Regions from separate parts of the Rhodoferax koreensis genome, predicted to be linked through region 2. Evidence: predicted binding sites of a transcription regulator. Region 2 holds the regulator's gene; the other holds the start of a gene.
The links. Region 2 encodes FliA, which starts transcription of late flagellar genes. Its sites were predicted from a motif close to CTAAAGTTTNNNNNNNNNNNGCCGNTA; they were not measured.
Positions count from the first base shown of each region.

Region 1: RD110_RS20035 (FlxA-like family protein) is a predicted target of FliA. The motif match lies at 6,850-6,876, and genes of this name have one in related genera.

Region 1 is NZ_CP019236.1:4,319,533-4,327,953, reverse strand. It holds gene arsH (arsenical resistance protein ArsH) at 1-225, shown strand, start outside; gene RD110_RS20065 (PhoX family protein) at 310-2,271, opposite strand; gene RD110_RS20060 (hypothetical protein) at 2,712-3,599, shown strand; gene RD110_RS20055 (hypothetical protein) at 3,596-4,453, shown strand; gene RD110_RS20050 (BPSS1780 family membrane protein) at 4,470-5,273, opposite strand; gene RD110_RS20045 (homoserine kinase) at 5,270-6,265, opposite strand; gene RD110_RS20040 (hypothetical protein) at 6,281-6,634, opposite strand; gene RD110_RS20035 (FlxA-like family protein) at 6,885-7,214, shown strand; gene polA (DNA polymerase I) at 7,271-8,421, shown strand, end outside.
Region 2 is NZ_CP019236.1:1,024,252-1,032,672, reverse strand. It holds gene flhA (flagellar biosynthesis protein FlhA) at 1-1,222, shown strand, start outside; gene flhF (flagellar biosynthesis GTPase FlhF) at 1,219-2,715, shown strand; gene RD110_RS04890 (hypothetical protein) at 2,708-3,559, shown strand; gene RD110_RS04885 (RNA polymerase sigma factor FliA) at 3,559-4,275, shown strand; gene RD110_RS04880 (hypothetical protein) at 4,357-4,737, opposite strand; gene flgM (flagellar biosynthesis anti-sigma factor FlgM) at 4,766-5,092, opposite strand; gene flgA (flagellar basal body P-ring formation chaperone FlgA) at 5,192-5,908, opposite strand; gene flgB (flagellar basal body rod protein FlgB) at 6,124-6,534, shown strand; gene flgC (flagellar basal body rod protein FlgC) at 6,544-6,948, shown strand; gene RD110_RS04855 (flagellar hook assembly protein FlgD) at 6,988-7,641, shown strand; gene flgE (flagellar hook protein FlgE) at 7,662-8,421, shown strand, end outside.

The sequences.
Region 1 (8,421 bases), 2.5 Mb from region 2:
ACCATCCCCAACCAGTCGTCGGTGGCCAAGGCCTTCCTCGAGTTCGAGGAAAACGGACGCATGAAGCCCTCGCCGTATTACGAACGCGTGGTCGATGTGATGGAAGAATTGGTGAAGTTCACGCTGCTCACGCGCGATTGCGCGGAGTACCTGGTCGACCGCTACAGCGAGCGGCGCGAGAGCGCGGAGGCCCTGTCGCAGCGTGTCCAGCTGCGCAGCATTTGACGCGAGCCTGTGCATCCGAATCACAGGCTCGGTTGACGAAAAAAAGGCGGCCCGCAGGCCGCCTTCACAACAACACCGTGGTGTTCAGGCGTTGACCGACATTGCCGTCAGGTCGCCGGTGAGGTAACCCACCGAGGCGCCGAAGCGGTCCTTGTAGTTGGCGCGGATCAGCGGGTCGAGCGTCGGCTGCACCTTGCTGTGCAGCGAGCTGCTCCAGTCGCCGGCGTGCTGGAAGTTGCTCATGATGTAGGTCCAGCCATTGATCTCGTCCACGGCATGCAGGCCGGTGGATTCGCCGCCCGCCGGGATCGACATGATGCGCGACAGCTTCTTGGTGTCGACGTTGTAGGCCCACAGGAAGTTGTTGACGTGGTAGCCGCTGTCCTCGCCGATGAACAGCGTGCGCAGCTTCTCGCTGAACTTCAGGTTGTCGGGATTGGCCACCTTGTCCGGGTTGGCCAGGTTGCCCAGGGCGTCTGCGGCGATGTCCTCGCCGATGATGAAGGCACGGGTCTGCACCGGCATCCATTCGCTGGCGATGGCAGCGCCGGCCGTGTCCTTCTGGCCGCCGGCCAGGTTGTGGGCGAACACGCCGCCGGCGTTGATGGTCTTCTCCACCGTGATGTTGTTGTTGGCGTTCCAGGCGGCGTTGCCGCGCACCATCGAACTCTGGATGTTCTGCAGCGCCGAATAGGCGATCTTGTCCTTGATGTTGACCGTCGTGCCTTCGAGCTTGGTGAAGCCCATGCTGGCGCCCAGCAGGTTGGCGTAGCGGTGCGTTTCCAGGAAGGCCGCGGCCTTTTCCATGCCGGGCTTGAGCTTGACCCAGTTGGCCGCGCCGTCCACATACATCTTGGTGTAGGTGGCATCCAGCGGGTCGGTCTTGGACACCGTCATGATGTCGGCCGGCTTCAGGGTGTTGGCCAGGTTCTCGACCTCCGCGCTGGTGGCGTGGCCGAGGTTGATCCAGGTGATCGGTGCGCCGGCGGCGGCCGGGTCCACGGAGAAGCCTGCGCCGAGCTTGGCCACATAGAGCGTGCCGGCGGACAGATCCTTTTCCTTGTCGGCGACGAAGACGAACAAGCCGCCGTTGGTGTAGTCGTCCCCCATCAGCACGGTGCGGTTGTCGGGCATGACCTGCACCAGTTCGTGCGAGATGCGGCCCAGGCAGTAGTGCTTCTTCACCGAGCCGGTGCCGTCGGCCTTGACGGTGATCTCCGGCAGGTGGCCGTAGTGGTAGGGGTTGGCTGCGGTTTCGCTGCCGAACACGTTCTTGCTGTAGGCCTTGAACTGGGCGTTGGTGCTGGCGAAAGGCGCGTCAGGTTCGTATTCTTCGCTGGACAAATGGGTGCCCCAGGGCGACAGGCTGGCACCGCAGGTGATCCAAAGGCCGTGGGCGCTGGACATGTCCACGTTGTGGTACTTCACCAGGGAGAGCTTGCCGGTGTTCTTGTCCTGGTCGAGCGTGAGCACGGCAATCGGCGAAGGCAACACGCCGTAGGTGCTGTTGCCGGCCTGGTCGCGGGTGGTGTATTCGAACTGCACCACGGCGAACACCGTGTTGCCCTTCACGCCGGCCACCGTGGGGTTGGCCACCGTCAGCAGCGAGGTGCCGTCGGGCGAATCCGAGAAGAACTGGCGTTCCTTGCCGGCCACCGACTTGTCGATGATGGGCTGGTTGTTGATGTCCACATAACCGCCGGCGAGGATGGTGCCGCCATTGCCGTTGGGCACCATGTCGCCGGTCATGAAGAAGGGCTGGTAGGCCAGCTTGTAGCTGCGCACGGTGTTGTTGTCGAAGGCCACGTCCAGCGACGAGGCCACATAGGTCTTGGCCATGTCCGCCGGGTTCGCCAGCGTGGGTGCGGCCATGCCGTTGAACGTGGCCGAGGTGAACTTGGCGCCGTCGTTTCCGCCGCCGCAGGCCGACAGCGAGAGGGCCGAGGTCAGCGTGCCCAGGGGCAACACGGGAGCCGCGCCGAGGAACTTCAGGATCTGGCGGCGGGAAGCGACAGCGGGGCCGGAGGATGGGGTGAGGTCGGTCATCGTGGTTTTGAAGAAGGGGTGGAACGGCCGGTCATCGCGGCCTGGGAGCCGGCGATGGACCGTGGTTCTTGCCACCTGTTTCATCGCCTTGCTCGACGATGGTAGGAAGCTTGTATGACAGTTTCTTGAATTGTGCGGATGCGGCATAGCAGCCGTGCGCTGTCGGCGGCCAAGACGCGGACCCACCCTATCGCTTTCCCAGGAAAGGTATTCTTCACATTAATCAACGTAAATTTGCATGCAGTTAATCATTTATGATTTGTTGTTTAACAAACTTTGCTAACAAAATGATTGATGGAACTGGGTCTTTTTCTTCGCGCGGCCTGAGGACGGTGGCTGGTGCCGTGGTGGTGTGTTCCCTGGCCGCATGCGGTGGTGGAGGGGGCGGCGGGGGCGATAGCGCCGGCGGCGGGGGGACTGTGGCGCAGCCCGATGCGAACTTGCTCAAACTGAGCGCTTCCAATTACGTGAACAGCGCCCGTGAGGTGTTGGCGGCCGATGCCCAGTTGCAGGGCAACACCAACGTTTCGTCCCTCGTCACCGGCGTCGACGCTGCGCAAGCCACGGGCACCAGCCGCTTCGTGCAGCAGCAATTGCCCAGGCTCGCCGACTGGGTGCGCGCCGCGAAATCCTATGCGGTGGGTGCCACCGCGTCAGAGTCCTATCCGTGCAGCGTGTCGGGCAGCCTGCTCGTCACCGCCACCGATGCCAACAACAACCGACGTCTCGACGGTGGCGACGCCGTGACCGTGGTGGCCAACGACTGCCGGGAGCCGAATGCGGACCCGATGACCGGTACTTTCACCATCACCGTCAACGCCATTTCGGGCGACATCGACTCCGACAAGTACGCCGTCGATCTCAGTGTTGCGTTCGGCAATCTGAAGTTCACCAGCGTCACCGGCGCTGCCACGATGGCGGGCACGGTGCGCCTCATCAATGAATCGTTCGGGGCTGATGGCTACAAAAACAGCTTCTCCACCGACAACTACAACATCACCGGTGATCTGGCCGGCATGGCCTACAGCCGGGTCTTCACCAATTACGCCAGCAGTTATGCCCATACGGGCACGGCACCCGACTATCGCGATACCTTGGTGATCAATGGCAGCTTGCTCAGCAGCCACTTCAACAACCAGTCGGTACGGATCAGCACCCCGACGCCGTTGGTCAGCGTTCCGGGCGGGCTGCAATCAGGTCAGTTGCTGCTGACCGGCGCCGCCGGAGGCCAGGTGCGCGTGAGCGCGGACGGCGCCCTGGCCGCGCTGGTTGAGTTCGACGAGAACGGCGACGGCAACTACGACACGAAGACCACCCAGCCGTGGTGAGCGTCGCCACAAGCCTGGCCGTGCCGCGCCGGGATTCCGGGGGGCCATGGCGGGTGTGCATGCTGCTGCTGGCCTGCGCATTGGCCCCGCCTGCGTTGGCGGGGTCTTGTGGCTCGCCGGTGCTGGACGCCAACGTCGGCACCGAGCGCAGCCGCTGGTCCGAGTTCGATGGCGCCGGGGGGCGCCTGGTCAAGGAAGGCGGCTGGCTGAAAACCGTCACTGTGGGTGCCGGCCTGGAATGCGCCGGCTGGACTTGGCAGGGGCACGTCCAGCACGCGCAGGGCAACCGCGACTACGATGGCCGCAGCAACAACGGCGCGCCGCTGCAGACCTCGAGCGACATACGCCGCCAACGGTTGGACCTGCAGGCCTGGCGACCCGGGAGCGAGGCGCTGGCGTTCGGCGCACAGTTGAACTGGACCATGCTGGACCGCGATATCGCCGGGGTGGGATGGGTGAAGGGTTATCCGGAGCAGTTCCGGTACCTGCAGGCCGCGGTCGGCGCGCGTTATGCCGTGTCCGACATCGCCGGCATGAGGTTCGGCGTCGAAGCCTGGCTGGGCGCTGGTCCGGCGGGTCACGTCACGGTGCAGTTGCCGGGTTTCGACGAGGCCCGCCTGCGGCTGGGCCGCAGCCAGTGGGCCCGGTTGGGTCTGTCGCTGTCGTCGACCGAGGCCGCACCGCAAGTCGCCGGGTGGGGCTGGCAACTTCGGCTCGACCTGCGCCAGGAAAACACCCGCGCCGGTCAGCCACAGCCCTTGTACCGGCACGGCGTGCTGGCCGGCGGCGCGGTGCAGCCCAAGTTCCGGCAGACCAGTGTCGGGCTGGATGCCGGATTGCGCTACCGGTTCTGAGCTTGGACGATGCCGGTTAGGGCAGGCTCACCTGCGCCCCGTCGCCGGCTTCCGGCGCATCCGCGACGAAGCTGTCGCGGAAGGTGAAGAAGATCGAGGTGAAGAACATCGTGGCCATGATCAGCGCCACCGGCACCATGGCCGCGGCGGCGAGTTGGGGCGAGTCGAGCAGCGCGGCGACGGTGGTCATGATGATGCCGGCCACGATGAACACGCCGACCCAGGCCAGGCCGAACACGGTGTAGGCGCCGAAGTTGCGCATGCAGGCGACAAAGCTGAAGAACAGGCTCTTGACCGGCGGCACGCCGTACCAGTGCACCAGCGCCGGCGCATGCCAGAACAGCAGCGACAGCGGCAGGTACAGTGCCATCCCGACCCACATCGCCGTCTGGAAGCTTGGCTCGGCCAGGGTTTCACGCGAAATCTGCGCGCCCAGCAAATACATCCGGGCGAAGCTGCCGCCGTCGAACAGGGCCGAGATGCCCATGATCAGCAGGAAGCCGAACGCATACAGCGCGCCGAGGGTGAGCATGGCACGCACGCGCTGGCGGCCGGCGCGAAAGGCGCTGACCAGGATCAGCGGCGTGGGGAACTTGCCCTTGGTCGCCTCCTGCGTGGCGGCCATCAGCCCGAGCGTGGCTGCCGGCAGCAGGCCGAGCGCGAGCGCACTGCCGAGCAATGGCAGCATGGTGGCGATGGTCATCACGGCCATGAACATGAAGAACAGGCCAGCCAGGGCCAATGGCTGTTTGAAGAAGGTCAGGATGCCCGACTTGACCCAGGCGGCGCCGGTGCGTGCCGGCACGATGTTGAGCTTCATGCGCAGACCGCCAGTTGGCCGATATCGGCCAGCGGATGAGCCACGCGCTCCCGCAACACCCGCTCGAAATGCGAGGGATCGTGCGCCTTGAGCATGTCCGCCGCGCGCGGCAGATGGAAATCCCAGAGCCGCGAGATCCAGAAGCGCAGTGCACCGGCGCGCAGCATGGCCGGTAGCAACTGGCGCTCGGGGCCGGTCAGCGGCCGCACGGATTCGTAGGCCTGCAGGAATGCCGCCGTGCGTGCCGCATCGGTCGCGCCGGTGGCCAGGTCGATGCACCAGTCGTTGAGGCACACCGCCAGGTCGAACAGCCAGGTGTCGTCGCCCGCGAAATAGAAGTCGAAGAAGCCGCTCAGTACCGGGCCTGCCTGGCCGTCGGCGCCGCTGTCGAACATCACGTTGTCGCGGAACAGGTCGGCATGCACCGGTCCGCGCGGCAGCGCCGCGTAGGCGGACGAGGCCGCGACGTGGTTCTGGAAAGCGAGTTCGCTCTGCAGCAGCGCGGCCTGTGGTGGATCGAGATAGGGCTTGACCACCGGCACGGTTTCATTCCACCAGGCCAGGCCACGCAGGTTGGGCTGGCTGCGGTTGAAGTCTCGGCCCGCCAGGTGCATGCGCGCCAGCATCGCGCCCACCGCGCGGCCGTGCGCGACGCCGGGCGCGAGTTCGCTCCTGCCAGCGAGCCTGGTCACCACCGAGGCCGGCTTGCCCTGCACGGTGTGCAGGACGTCGCCGTCGCGGTTGGCCACCGGGTCCGGCACGGGGATGCCGCGCTGCGCCAGGTGCTTCATCAGGTACAGGTAGTAGGGCAGTTGCTCGAAACTCAGCCGTTCGAACAGCGTGAGCACGTATTCGCCTTCGACCGTGCTCATGAAATAGTTGGTGTTCTCGATGCCGCCTTCGATGCCGCGCAGCGCGCTGGCCTCACCCAGACCGAGCTCGCGCGACAGCGCCTGCGCCTCTTCCAAAGAGACTTTCGTGTAGACAGCCATGACGGGGAAATCGAATCAGAAATTGAACAGTTTCCAGACCCGCTGGCCGGAATTGCCGGACGCGGCATCGCGCTCGCCCAGCGGCCGGTTGCGCGCGCCATTGGCCGGCACCACCTCATAGGCGGGCATGCCGTTGGTCGGCTGCACGGTGATGCTCTGGGTTTCGCCGCCGTAGCGGCGCTCTTCGATGTGCACGTCCTTATCTTCGACCTGGATGTGTTCGATGCGCTGGTCCACCCGGGAGCCGGGCCGGGCGGGTGCGGAGGCCGCTTCAGCGGGCGCGGCCGGGGCCGCCGGAGATTGGGCCCAGGCGGCGGCCTGCCCGAGCAGGAGGGCCGAAAGGAGCGGAATGAGGTGGAAGGCGCGCATGCCTGGATTGTAGGACCGATGCCTGACCCGCGTGGCGCCCACCCCACAAAACGCCAGGGCACACGGCCGGAATGGCCGCGCCTCCCAGGCGAGGGCGACGTGGAAGGCCTGGAGGACGTCTTTCTTGCATCCAGCCGAGCCGCCGCCATGGCGTTCGAGCCATGGAGTTCGAATCTGTCAGCCTCGACGTCGATCTGACGACCGCCACGACCGTCCTCAAGAAAGCGGCTCATCCGTCGATCAATATCCCATGAGAATCACATCTTCCGCTTCCGTCTCATCGCAAGACGCTCAGGCTGCCAGCCAAATCGCGGCGCTGGTCAAGCAGATGTTGCAACTCATGCAACAGTTGAAAGACGTGGCCGCGCAGGACATGGATGCGAAGGCCAAGGACTTGCAGGTCAAGCTGCTGCAGGCGCAGATTCAACTGGTGCAGGCCCAGATCGCCGCGATCCAGCGCCAGCAGCAACAGGCGCAATGGGACCAGCAGCGGGTGGCCCAGGCCGACCAGGATGCCCAGGCCGCGCCGCGCGTATCCCGATCACCCGGGCTGGGCGAAAACCTCGATACCTACGCCTGAAACGTCGGCAGCGTTCACCTCACGCCGGGTCGCGGGGGCGCAGGCAAAATGCCGCCATGACAAAGAAAACCCTGCTGCTGGTCGATGGTTCCAGCTACCTGTACCGTGCCTTCCACGCCATGCCCGACCTGCGCGCCGTGCCCGGCGACCCGACCAGCCCGGCCACCGGAGCGATCCGCGGCATGATCAACATGATGACCAGCCTGCGCCGCGAGCAGCCCGCCGATTTCGCGGCCTGCATCTTCGACGCGCCGGGCAAGACCTTCCGCGACGACTGGTATCCCGACTACAAGGCGCACCGCTCGCCCATGCCCGACGATCTGCGCAGCCAGATCGAGCCGATCCATGAGGTGGTGCGCGCGCTCGGCTGGCCGGTGCTGGTGGTGCCGGGGGTGGAGGCCGATGACGTGATCGGCACGCTGGCCGTGGTGGCCGCGGCGCAGGGCATCGAGGTCATCGTCTCCAGCGGCGACAAGGACCTGAGCCAGCTGGTGGACGAACACATCACCATCATCGACACCATGAACGGCAAGCGCCGCGACGTGGCCGGCGTCACCGCCGAGTTCGGCGTGCCGCCGTCGCTGATGGTGGACTACCAGACCCTGGTGGGCGACACCGTGGACAACGTGCCCGGCGTGGCCAAGGTCGGGCCGAAGACGGCGGCCAAGTGGCTCATGGAGTACGGCTCCCTCGATAGGCTGCTCGAGCGCGCCCATGAGATCAAGGGCGTGGCCGGCGAGAACCTGCGCAATGCGCTGGACTGGCTGCCGCAGGGCCGCAGGCTGGTGACGATCCGCACCGATTGCGACCTGGCCGCGCACATCGCCGGCCTGCCGGCGCTGGACGCCATGGCCTTCACCGAACAGCAGGCCGACGCGCTGCGCGCCTTCTACGAGAAATATGGCTTCAAGGGACTGGTGCGCACGCTGGAGGCCGCCGCGGTGGTCGATGCCGCCGTGCTGGCGTCGCCGACGCCGAAGCCGCGCGCCAGGCCGGGCAACGAACCCGGCCTGTTCGACGACCCCGAGGACATCATCGCCGACGAGGAAGCGCGCGTGGCGCAGGCCACGTCCCTGCGCTACGACACCATCCTGACCTGGGAACAGCTCGCGCCCTGGCTGGCGCGCCTCGATGCCGCCGAGCTGGTCGCGGTGGACACCGAGACGACCTCGCTCAACGAGGTGGTGGCCGAGATCGTCGGCGTGAG
Region 2 (8,421 bases):
CTCGCCACGCGTGCTGGGCATCACCGCCGGCATCCTGGCCATGCTCGGCCTGGTGCCGAACATGCCGCACGTGGTGTTCCTGAGCATGGCCGCCGTGCTGGGCTACGGTGCCTGGGTGATCGCACGGCGTCCACCACCGCCGGACATGACGGCCATCGCGCCGCCGCCGCCCTCCGACGGCGAAGCCACCTGGGACGACCTGCAGCCGGTCGACCTGCTCGGCCTGGAGCTCGGCTACCGGCTCATCTCCCTGGTCGACAAGAACCGCCAGGGTGACCTGCTCACCCGCATCAAGGGCGTGCGACGCAAGTTCGCGCAGGAGGTCGGCTTCCTGCCGCCGGCCGTGCATGTGCGCGACAACCTCGAACTCAAGCCCAGCGCCTACCGCATCACGCTGCGCGGGGTGGTGGTGGGCGACGGCGAGGCCTTCCCCGGCATGTACCTGGCGATCAACCCCGGCGGCATCACCACGCCGCTGATCGGCACGGCCACCACCGACCCGGCCTTCGGCCTGCCCGCGCACTGGATCGACGAGCGCCAGAAGGAACCGGCGCAAATGGCGGGTTTTACCGTGGTTGATTCGGAAACCGTGATGGCCACGCATTTGTCACACTTGATGCAAGTCCAGGCGGCCCGGCTCTTGAGCCGCACCGAGACCCAGCAACTCGTCGAACACGTGAGCAGACAGGCCCCCAAATTGATCGAAGAAGTGGTCCCCAAGATGGTCTCGATTGCCACCTTCCAGAAAGTCCTGCAGCTGCTGCTGGAAGAGTCGGTGCACATCCGCGACATCCGCACCATCGTCGAGTCGCTGGCCGAGCATGCCGGCAGCACCACCGACCCGGTGGAGCTCGCCCGCCGCGTGCGCATCGCCCTGGCGCCGGCCATCGTGCAGCAGATCTACGGCGCCGTGCGCGAGCTCAATGTGATCGCCATCGAACCCGGCCTGGAACGCATGCTGGTGCAGGCCCTGGGCAACAACACTGGGCCGGCGCTGGATCCTGGCGTGGCCGAGATGCTGACCAAGAGCGCCGCCGACGTCGCGCTCAAGCAGGAAGAACTCGGCGTGCCGGCCTGCCTGCTGGTGCCCGACTCGATCCGCAACGCCATCGCCCGCCTGGTCAAGCGCGTGGCGCCGCGCCTGCAGGTGCTGGCGCACAGCGAAATTCCTGAAACCCACACCATCCGCATTGGCCCCATCCTCCGAGGTGCACTCACATGAACATCAAACGCTTCCACGCCGCCACGTCCCGCGAAGCCCTGGCCAAGGCCCGGATGGCATTCGGCGAAGGCACGCTGATCCTGTCGAACCGCCCCACGCCGACCGGCGTCGAGGTGGTGGCCACCGCGGAGGACAGCCTGTCCGCGCTCGACACCTCGCACGAGGCGATGCTGGCCTCGGCGCAGCCGAAGCCGCAGGCCCGGCCACAGCCACCGGCCCTGCCCCGCGCGGAAATCCGCACGCCGGCCCGCCCTGTGGCCAAGGCCGTGCCGGTCGAAGCCGATCCGGTCGAAGAAGACACGACCCAGCTCGCGATGAGCACGCTGTCGTTCCAGGACTATGTACGCGAACGCATGCTGCGCCGCCGCCACGAGGCCACCAACGGCCAGATGGACGAGACCCAGAGCGGCGCACCGCTGTTCGAAGCCCGGCCCGCCCCGGCGCCCGCCCCCGTGCCGGCCCCTCGTGCCAGCCATGCCGCGCCGTTCGCCGCGCCCGCCGCCCGCCCCCGCGCCGCTCCGTCGGCACCGGCCGCCGCGCAGGCCGCGAACAAGGGCATCGTCGACGAACTGCAGGCGATGAAGGAAATGATCGAGGAGCGCTTCAGCACCATGGCCTGGCTGGGCCAGGCCAAGCAGGACCCGATCCAGTCGAACCTGATGCTCAAGCTGATCCGCGCCGGTTATTCGCCGGCCCTGGCCCGCGCCGTGCTGGAACGCCTGCCCGAGGAACTCGGTGCGGCCGAAGCCGTGCGTTGGCTCATGGACGTGCTCGAACGCAACCTCAAGACCGACGTGCGCGCGCCGTCGCTGTTCGACCAGGGCGGCATCTACGCGCTGGTGGGGGCCACCGGCGTGGGCAAGACCACCACTGCGGCCAAGCTCGCCGCGCATTGCGTACGCGTACACGGCGCCAACAGCGTCGGCCTGATCACGCTCGACACCTACCGCGTCGCGGCCCACGAGCAGCTGCGCGCCTATGGCCGCATGCTCGGTGTGGTGGCGCATCTGGCGCACGACCGCGCCGCGCTGCAGGACCTGCTGGGCCTGCTGGGCAACAAGAAGATGGTGCTGATCGACACCACCGGCATCGCCCCGCGCGACCCGCGCAAGCGCGACATGCTCGATGTGCTCGACCTGCCCAAGGTCAACCGGATGCTGGTGCTCAACGCCGGCGGCCACGGCGACACGCTGGACGATGTGCTGACCTCGTTCAAGACCAGCGGCGTGCAGCAGGCCATCCTGTCCAAGGTGGACGAAGCCGTGAAACTCGGCCCGTCGCTGGACGCCATCATCCGCCACCAGCTGGTGCTGCGCGGCGTCTGCAACGGCCAGCGCGTGCCCGAGGACTGGGAGGCCGCCGACCCCAAGAAGCTGATCGGCACCTCGATGCGATCGAGTTCGAAGTCGGCGTTCGACCCGAAGGCGGCCGATCTGAGCTTCTTCTTCTCGCCCTCCGAGCCCATCGAATACAAGGAACGTGCCCATGCTTGACGCGGCGGCCCGTGCGACGGACGCGGCGGTGCTCGATCAGAGCGAAGGCCTGCGCCACTGGCTGCCACAGGCGCCAAGCCATGGCACGCGCGTGATCGCCATGGTCAGCCGCGGCGAGTCGCGCACCGAGCAGCCCCTGCTCTGGCAGATCTGCACCTCGCTCGAGGGGCTGGGCCACAGCGTGGCCGTGCTGGATGGCACGACCGCAGAATCGGAGCACAATCCGGGTCTGCAACAATTGCTGGACCATGCACACTGGCTGGACCACCCGCACGAGGACGCCAACTGGCAGATCGTGCCATCCAGGCTGGGGCTGGCCCGGCTGGCCTCTCGAGACATGGAGGACGACATGGGCCTTCCGCCCTTGGGAAATCTTGGAAATTTGGGACCACTGTTCAAGGATTTCAACATCGTGCTGCTGTATGCGCGCGCCGACGCATTGATGTCGCTGCTGTCCGGCACGGGCGTACGTCCGTTGCTGGCCATCGCGCCATCGAGAAACTCCATCGTCGGCGGCTACCAGACGTTGAAGCAACTGCTGCAACGGGCGCAACGCCTGCCGATCCTCGTGTCGCTGGTGACCGGCCCGCTCAAGGCCGCGGAAAACCGCGCCACGGTGGCCGCGCGCTCGCTGCGGCAGTGTGCGGCCACCTACCTCGGCTGCGACACGGAAGTGCTCAGCATCCGGTCATTCCCTCAGCAGGACCTCCCCTGCGAAGACACGCCTCGGCTGGTGCTGCGCCTCCTGGAAAGTGCCGCCACGGTTGGCGGCGGCTGGCCGAGCAGCTTCGCCCCTGCCGGTTTCGGGTCCGGCGCCGTTGTCCATCCCGTCCGGAGCCAGTGATGTACACCGCCAAAGGTCAGATGGACCGTGAACACATGATCCGCCAGTATGTGCCGCTGGTGCGGCGCCTGGCGCACCACATGATCGCCAAGCTGCCGCCCAACGTCGAACTCGACGACCTGATCCAGGTCGGCATGATCGGCCTGTCGGAGGCGTTGACGCGGTACGAGGTGAGCCAGGGCGTGCAGTTCGAGACCTTCGCCACGCAGCGCATCCGCGGCGCGATGATCGATGAACTCCGCGAGGGCGACTGGATGTCGCGCAGCTCGCGCAAGAGCCAGAAGGACATCGAACGCGCGGTGCGCAAGCTCGAGCAGAAGCTCGGTCGCAGCCCGCTCGAATCTGAAATCGCCGTGGAGCTGGAGATGACCCTGCCCGACTACCAGGAGCTGCTCGGCAAGGTGCGCGGCACCCAGCTCGTCTACCTGGAAGACATGTCCAGCGGCCCGGACGACGAGGCCGGCTTCCTCGACCACCACGTGGCCGACGACAGCGCCGACCCGATGCAGATGCTGCGCGACCACCGACTGCGCCAGGCCCTGGTCGACGCCATCAAGACGCTGCCCGAGCGCGAGCAGCACATCATGAGCATGTACTACGAGAACGACCTGAACCTCAAGGAAATCGCCGCTGTGCTCGGCGTGACCGAGTCGCGCGTGTGCCAGCTGCACAGCCAGTCGATCGCGCGGCTGCGGGCGAAGATGCGGAGCCACTGAGAACACGCGGCTTGCCGCCCATGTGTCGACCCCATGAAAAATGGCCCCGCAAGAGGGCCATTTTTCATGGAAATGAGCGTTTCAGGTCGCCGCGTTGGCGTAGATGCGCGCCGCACTGTTGCGGTAAGCCGGTGCGCCACGGCCCGCATACGTGGCGGCGTCGGACTGCGGCAGAACAGTGGCCAGCGCGCGGTTCACCACCACGGCGCGGCGGGCCAAGCCTTCGCGCTGCTGCGCCAGCCGCGTCGATACCGCGGCCACACGGTGTTGCATGGTGGGGTTGGCGAACAACACGGCCTTTTGCGAAGCGGCCATGCTGGAGAGCGCCAGCATTGCATCACGCAGCGATTGGCTATGGGCTTCCAGCGCGCGCGCGTCGCCGGCCAGCAACGATGCCGAGACCTGGTCCAGCAGTTGCTCGACTTCGGTCAGGCTGGAATCGAACTGGATCGGCTGGGCCATGGGGAGACTCCGGAAAAATCTGAAACGGTCAATAACCGCGCGTCACGTTGAGCATTTCGCTGGCGTTGGACAAGAGTTTGTCGGCAATGGCTTCGGGATTCACCTTGTAGCTGCCGTCCTCGATGGCCGAACGGATGGCCTCGACCTTCTTGCTGTCGAAGTCGCCGCCCACAGCCCGGTCGGTCGGGTCCAGTGCCCGTGCCAGCTTCGAAACCGAGACGGACGCCCCAGCGGTCGACGCGCGCACACCTTCCTTGGCCAGGCTTGCGGGCGCAGTCTGTTGCTCCGGCCCCGCCTTTTTGGGGGGCGCCGGTGTGCCGGCAACCGGCAATTCGGGGGTCTGTCCAATCTTCATCGCTCTCTCCATCCGCCCTGAAACCGGGGCATCGTAGCAATGCTTTCGACCAATTTCGTCCCAACTTTAATCCTAATTGCGGTAACAGCGTTGTTTCAATCACATTTCCAGCCGGACGGTGCGTGCATCCAACACCGTGCCCGACATCACCCGGCCGTTGTCCATGCGCACCCGCGCCGGCTGTCCGATCACACCGGCCGTCATGGCCTGGCCGTCGGAGGCGACCTGGAAACCTGGCCCTTCCGCCAGCACGCGGATCTGCGCGCCGGCCTGGAACACCGTGGCGGCCTTCACCATCGATTGGCGGATCGTCTGGCCCGGCGCCCAGTTGCGCGCGGCCATCTGCCCCACCCAGATATCGGCATTGGCCAGCACGGGTGAAGCTTCTTCGGCCCAGTCGACCTCGGCCTGCGCGGCATCGTCCGGCCCCAGCACCGCACCGGCGGCCACCGGCGCGCGCGCGACCCATGCCGGTCCGAAGGCCTTGACCGTGACCGGCAGGAACACGCTCCAGCGCGTCGCGCCGTCGACGCAGCGCAGGCCGATGCGGCTGCGGCCCCAGAGCCGCGTGCCGGGCGGCAGGAAGGGCTCGACGCGCGCACACGGCGCCAGGCGCAGGCGGGAATCCAGCGCGCCGACGCTCACCTCCATGCGCAGCGGGTTGTTGCTGCCGGCGGTGGCGTTGGCCACCGTGTCGTCCAGCCATTTCCGGGCGGAATCGGCATAGGCCTGGCTGGGATCGACCTGCGCCTGGGCGGCGCAAGCCAGCACCGCCAGGGAGACCAGGAGACGGCTAGGGGCGAATCGGATCTGCATAAAACCTCCAGGTTCGCCCAGGAAGGCCGATGGGGCACGGGCCCCGTCCTGCACGATGCCGCAACTATAGGCAGCCAGCCCGGCCGCGAACGACGGAACTGCGTGGTGATCACCCGTTTCTTCGCCACATCGCCAGGCTTCAGTTTTTTCATAATTTGCGCACCACCCGGGCCGTCCTGGCTCCCGTGGCCACTCATCGGAAAGCGAGGTGTCGCATGTTGGACAAAATGGTCGGAGGCCTGGACTTCCAGAGCAAGGCCCTGGTGCTGCGCGCCGAGCGCCAGCGCGCCATCGCCAGCAACATCGCCAACGTCGACACCCCCGGCTACGTGGCGCGCGACTTCAACTTCAAGGACGCGATGGGCGCGGCGCTCAATCGCGACGCCGGCATGGCCACGAACAAGACCGACAGCCGGCACATGGACGTGCCGAGCCCGAACCTGTCGGGCAGCGGCTCGCAGCAGCTCGGCTACAGCGTGCAGAGCCAGCCCAACCTGGACAACAACACGGTGGACCTGGACCGCGAACGCGCCAACTTCGTCGACAACGCCGTGCGTTACGAAGCCACGCTGCGCTTCATCAATGGACAAGCCAAGACGATGTTGTCCGCCATCCAAGGGCAATAAGGAATCACCATGTCCATGTTCTCCATCTTCGGCGTCTCCGGCAGCGCCATCAGCGCGCAGTCGCAGCGCCTCAACGTGGTCGCCTCCAACCTGGCCAACGTGGACGCGGTGGCCGGGCCGGACGGCAAGGCCTACAAGGCGCGCCAGGTCGTGTTCCAGACCGAACTCATGGGTGCCGAAAGCTCGGCCGGCGTGCGCGTGAAGGCCATCACCGAAAGCGACCTGCCCGGGCGCAAGGTGCTGGACCCGAACCATCCCAATGCCGACGCCGAGGGTTACGTCACGCATTCGAACGTCAACGCGGTGGATGAGATGGTCAACATGATCTCGGCCTCGCGCTCGTACCAGAACAACGTCGAGGTGATGAACACGGCCAAGACGCTGCTGCTCAAGACCCTGCAGATGGGCCAGTAAGCCCATTCCGCCTCAAGAACCGCTTTCAAGGACTACACCATGGCAATCACCGGCGTCAACGGCTCCTGGGGTGCGACCTCCGCCACGACCAACAATTCGACCTCCGACCCGGCCGCCGCGCAGGACCGCTTCCTCAAGCTGCTGGTCGCGCAGCTCAACAACCAGGACCCGATGAATCCGCTGGACAACGCCGAGATGACCTCCCAGATCGCGCAGATCAACACCGTCACCGGCATCCAGCAGCTCAACACCACGATCAAGGGCATGTCCGACCAGTTCACCTCGCTGCAGGTGATGCAGGGCGGCGCGATGGTCGGGCGCAGCGTGCTGACCGAAGGCAACACCCTGACGGTGGACAGCACCACCAAGACCGGCACCGGCTCGTTCGACCTGGCGGGCAACGCGGCCGACGTGAATGTGCAGGTGTCCACCACCGGCGGCACGGTGCTCGGCACGGTCAAGCTCGGCTCGCTCGATGCGGGCCGGCACAGCTTCGAATACGACACCACGGGCTACACCGGCACCGGTGCCTTGAACTTCAAGGTGATCGCCAACAACGCCACGGCCGCGGTCGATGCCACCGCGCTGACGCAGGACAAAGTGGTTTCCGTGGGCGCAGAAAACGGCGCGCTCAAGCTGCAGCTCGAAAAAGGCGGATCGGTGGCCTACAGCGCCATCAAGGCCATTCTCTAAACATCACCCCAGGAGTTCACATGAGTTTTCAACAAGGCCTCTCCGGCTTGAATGCATCCAGCAAGAACCTGGACGTGATCGGCCACAACATCGCCAACGCCAACACCACGGGCTTCAAGTCCTCACGCGCCGAATTCGCGGAAATGGTGGCCTCCAACCTGGGCACCTCGGGCAGCAAGAACGCCGGCATCGGCGTCGAGGTGGCCGCCATCTCCCAGCAGTTCACCCAGGCCAACTTCGCCATCACCGGCAACAGCCTGGACGTGGCCATCAACGGCAATGGTTTCTTCAAGCTGCAGCAGACCGATGGCACGCCGGCCTACACCCGCGCCGGCAACTTCAAGCTCGACAAGGACGGCGCGCTGATCACCAACAACGCCGACAGCGTGATGGGCTATCCGATCGACCCCGACACCGGCCTGCGCACCTCCACCGACCCGATTCCGCTGGTGTTCCCCACGGCCCAGCCGATCCCCGCCAAGCAGACCACCAAGATCACGGCTTCGCTGAACCTCGATGCGCGCACCACCGACGCCGCCGGCAACCCGAGCGCCACCCCGCCGGTCGCAGCCACGCCGCGCGGCACCTACGGCACCTCGCTCAACGTCTACGACAGCCAGGGCGTGGCCAAGCCGGTCAGCCTGTATTTCCAGAAGACGGCCACCGCCAACACCTGGGACGTGTACGACACGCTGGACGACCCGAACGCCGTGCCGCCCGTCGTCGCCAGCCCGATCGGCTCCCTGGCCTTCGACAACAACGGCGCGCCGGTGGCCGGAT